2 regions of the Bacillus sp. PK3-067 genome follow, and region 1 is predicted to be linked to the other one. Evidence: riboswitches for the same ligand, from Rfam matches in the RefSeq annotation. Region 1 holds a riboswitch; the other holds the start of a gene.
What was found. A riboswitch is a leader RNA that binds a small molecule or an ion and turns the genes downstream of it on or off. The one in region 1 is predicted to bind S-adenosylmethionine.
Positions count from the first base shown of each region.

Region 1 (2,209 bases):
CTTTTTCAGCAAGACCAGCTGCTACGATGTTTTTCGCAACATAACGAGCTGCATATGCTGCAGAACGGTCAACTTTCGTTGCATCTTTACCAGAGAATGCACCGCCACCGTGGCGAGCGTATCCACCGTAAGTATCAACGATGATTTTACGTCCTGTTAAACCAGCATCACCTTGTGGTCCACCAATTACGAAGCGGCCAGTTGGATTAATGAAGAATTTCGTTTCTCCATCCATTAATTCTGCTGGTACTACAGCTTTAATTACGTGCTCTTTTAAGTCGCGATCGATTTCTTCCCATGTAACATCTGGGTGATGTTGTGTAGAAATTACGATAGTATCAACACGTACTGGTTTACCATTTTCATCATACTCAACTGTAACTTGCGTTTTTCCATCCGGACGTAAGTATGATAATGTATCATCTTTACGTACTTCAGTTAAACGGCGAGCTAATTTGTGAGCAAGCGAGATTGGAAGTGGCATTAACTCTTGTGTTTCATTACATGCGAAACCAAACATTAAACCTTGGTCTCCTGCACCAATTGCCTCAATCTCAGCGTCAGTCATTTGACCTTCGCGTGCTTCTAGCGCTTGGTCAACACCCATAGCGATGTCAGCAGATTGCTCATCGATAGATGTTAAAACTGCACAAGTTTCTGCATCGAATCCGTATTTTGCGCGTGTGTAACCAATGCCTTGAATTGTTTCACGAACGATTTTTGGAATATCTACGTAAGTAGAAGTCGTAATTTCCCCCGCTACCAATACTAAACCAGTTGTTACAGTTGTTTCACAAGCTACACGTGCATTTGCGTCTTTTGATAAGATCGCATCTAAAATTGAATCAGAAATTTGGTCACAAATTTTATCTGGATGTCCTTCAGTTACAGACTCAGATGTGAACAGATGACGTTTTTTTGTCATGTGGTAAACCTCCCTACAGTAATTGTATATATTGTACGGAACTCATCCTTAATTTGCCACAAACTGCGACATACATTTATTCTCCCACACAAGCATACAGAAAAACCTTTCCTACTTTACATAGAGGAAAGGTTTAATTTGCTACTTGCATACTGCTTTTTGCCCTTCGCTCTTATCGTTCGAGACCTGTAGCCTCGCACAGGTTTTAGCACCTATTCACCTGTATTTACCACTACAAGTGAGGTTGCTGGGCTTCATCGGGCCTGTCCCTCCGCCAGCTCGGGATAAGAGAGTATCCGTCCCAACCTATACTAAAGAAATGATATTCATTTGTCAATTAATATTCACATTTTCCTGAAAGTTTTTCTCAATACGCCTGAAATGAAATATTAATAGGGAAATAATGCATTCACACAAACAAAAAGAAATAAATAGTATACATTATTTATATAATTGTGTTATACTCTTGTTGGGGATTACGAGAAATATTTCATTAAATGAAAAGGATGGTATATAAATATGAGTACTGTGAATGTCCAAATTGGTTTACACGAATTATTGAACGGAAGCAATGCACAGATTCAACTAAGTGTTCCGCAATTAGTGGAAAAAGTATTAATGCGAAATGAAGGGAAATTAACTTCTACTGGTGCCGTTTCTGCTTCAACTGGAAAATATACAGGACGTTCTCCTAAAGATAAATTTATTGTGAAAGAAGCATCGGTTGCTGACAAAATTGCTTGGGGAGCTGTGAACCAACCGATTTCTGAAGAACATTTTAATAAATTATATACTAAAGTTTTAGAATACTTAAAAGAAAAAGAAGAGTTATTCGTCTTCAAAGGATTTGCAGGCGCTGACCGCAATTACCGCCTACCAATTCAAGTTATTAACGAATATGCATGGCACAATTTATTTGTACATCAATTATTCATTCGTCCAACTGAAGAAGAATTAACAACTCATGAATCAGAGTTCACAATTGTTTCTGCACCGAATTTCAAAGCTGATCCAGCTGTTGACGGTACAAACTCTGAAGCATTCATTATGGTTTCATTCGAAAAACGTATCGTACTAATTGGTGGTACAGAATACGCTGGAGAAATGAAAAAATCAATCTTCTCTATTATGAACTTCTTATTACCTGAACAAGATATTCTTTCTATGCATTGCTCTGCAAACGTAGGTGAAGAAGGCGACGTAGCACTATTCTTCGGTTTATCTGGAACAGGTAAAACAACATTATCTGCTGATCCAAACCGTAAACTAATCGGTGATGATGAG
Region 1 covers NZ_CP096490.1:4,729,030-4,731,238, forward strand. The annotation lists gene metK (methionine adenosyltransferase) at 1-925, opposite strand, end outside; SAM riboswitch class I at 1,095-1,216, opposite strand; gene pckA (phosphoenolpyruvate carboxykinase (ATP)) at 1,445-2,209, shown strand, end outside.

Region 2 (2,209 bases), 660 kb from region 1:
TAGTAGAATTACCGATTTGTTTTACAAATCCTGGTGATACGATTCTCGTTCCGGATCCAGGTTATCCAGATTATTTATCCGGGGTTGCTTTAGCAAAAGCACAATTTGAAAGAATGCCACTTATTGCAGAAAATAACTTTTTACCAGATTATACGAACATTGATGACTCTATTGCAGAGCGTGCAAAATTAATGTTTTTAAACTATCCAAATAATCCTACCGGTGCTACTGCATCAAAAGATTTTTTTGATGCAACCATTCACTTTGCTAATAAACATAATATATTAGTTGTTCACGATTTTGCTTATGGCGCTATCGGATTTGATGGTCAAAAACCTGTTAGTTTCTTGCAAGCAGATGGTGCGAAAAATATAGGAATTGAAATTTACACATTATCAAAAACTTTCAATATGGCTGGCTGGCGCATCGCTTTTGCTGTAGGGAATGAAAGTGTGATTGAAACAATTAACCTATTACAAGATCATATGTATGTTAGTATATTCGGTGCAGTTCAAGATGCTGCTCGAGAAGCGCTATTAAGTTCACAGTCTTGTGTAATAGACCTTGTAAATAGTTACGAATCTCGAAGAAACGCTCTTATTTCAGCCTGTCACTCAATTGGTTGGAATGTAGACATTCCAACAGGATCATTCTTTGCATGGCTTCCCGTTCCAAAAGGATATACCTCTGAGCAATTTTCTAATATTTTACTAGAAAAAGCACATGTCGCAGTTGCTCCTGGTGTTGGATTTGGTGAGCATGGCGAAGGGTATGTCCGTGTTGGTCTCTTACATACAGAAGATAGATTACGAGAAGCCATTAATCGAATTGATAAATTAAATTTTTTCAAAAAGTAATTGACAACACGAAAAATATCTGACAAAATTCAGTTATCTTAAAAATTTAAACATTTCTAAATACTTCTTATCAAGAGCAGGTGGAGGGACGAGCCCGACGAAACCCGGCAACCGATCTACAATTGTAGACACGGTGCTAATTCTCGCAGCATTACGCTGACAGATAAGGAGCTGGTTGTAAAAAAACCTCTCCTTAGCTGAGAGGTTTTTTTATTTAACTAGGAGGTTATAACAATGAGCGGAATTATAGCGACGTATTTAATCCATGATGATTCACATAACTTAGAAAAAAAAGCTGAGCAAATTGCACTCGGTTTAACAATTGGCTCTTGGACTCATTTGCCACACTTATTGCAAGAACAATTAAAGCAGCATAAAGGCAACGTCATTCATGTTGAGGAATTAGCTGAACATGAACATACCAATTCGTATTTACGTAAAAAAGTAAAACGCGGAATTATTAAAATCGAATATCCGCTATTAAACTTCAGTCCAGATTTACCAGCGATTTTAACGACTACATTTGGAAAGCTATCACTTGATGGCGAAGTAAAATTAATTGACTTAACTTTTTCAGACGAGTTAAAAAAACATTTTCCTGGTCCAAAATTCGGGATAGATGGTATTCGAAATCTTTTACAAGTGCATGATCGTCCCCTTTTAATGAGTATTTTTAAAGGAATGATTGGACGAAACATTGGGTATTTAAAAACGCAATTACGCGATCAAGCAATTGGTGGTGTAGATATAGTAAAAGATGATGAAATATTATTTGAAAATGCATTAACACCACTTACGAAACGCATTGTATCTGGAAAAGAAGTTTTACAATCTGTATATGAAACATACGGACATAAAACGTTATATGCCGTAAATTTAACAGGACGAACTTTTGATTTAAAAGAAAATGCTAAACGTGCAGTGCAAGCTGGAGCTGATATTCTATTATTTAACGTATTTGCTTACGGACTAGATGTACTACAATCACTTGCAGAAGATGATGAAATCCCAGTTCCTATTATGGCACATCCTGCTGTAAGTGGTGCTTATTCAGCATCCAAGTTATATGGAGTTTCATCTCCATTATTACTTGGAAAGCTACTACGTTATGCTGGGGCTGACTTTTCATTATTCCCATCTCCATACGGAAGTGTTGCGCTAGAAAAAGAGGAGGCTCTTGCTATCTCAAAATATTTAACTGAAGACGATGCATCTTTCAAGAAGAGCTTTTCTGTTCCGTCTGCTGGTATTCATCCTGGTTTCGTTCCCTTTATTGTACGAGATTTCGGTAAAGATGTTGTTATTAATGCTGGCGGCGGGATACACGGACATCCAAATGGAGCGCAAGGCGG
Region 2 covers NZ_CP096490.1:4,067,708-4,069,916, forward strand. The annotation lists gene M1D73_RS20790 (pyridoxal phosphate-dependent aminotransferase) at 1-857, shown strand, start outside; SAM riboswitch class I at 922-1,027, shown strand; gene mtnW (2,3-diketo-5-methylthiopentyl-1-phosphate enolase) at 1,092-2,209, shown strand, end outside.
Region 2: it holds a riboswitch for S-adenosylmethionine, as region 1 does, so the genes downstream of both, mtnW (2,3-diketo-5-methylthiopentyl-1-phosphate enolase) here and metK (methionine adenosyltransferase) in region 1, are expected to answer to the same signal.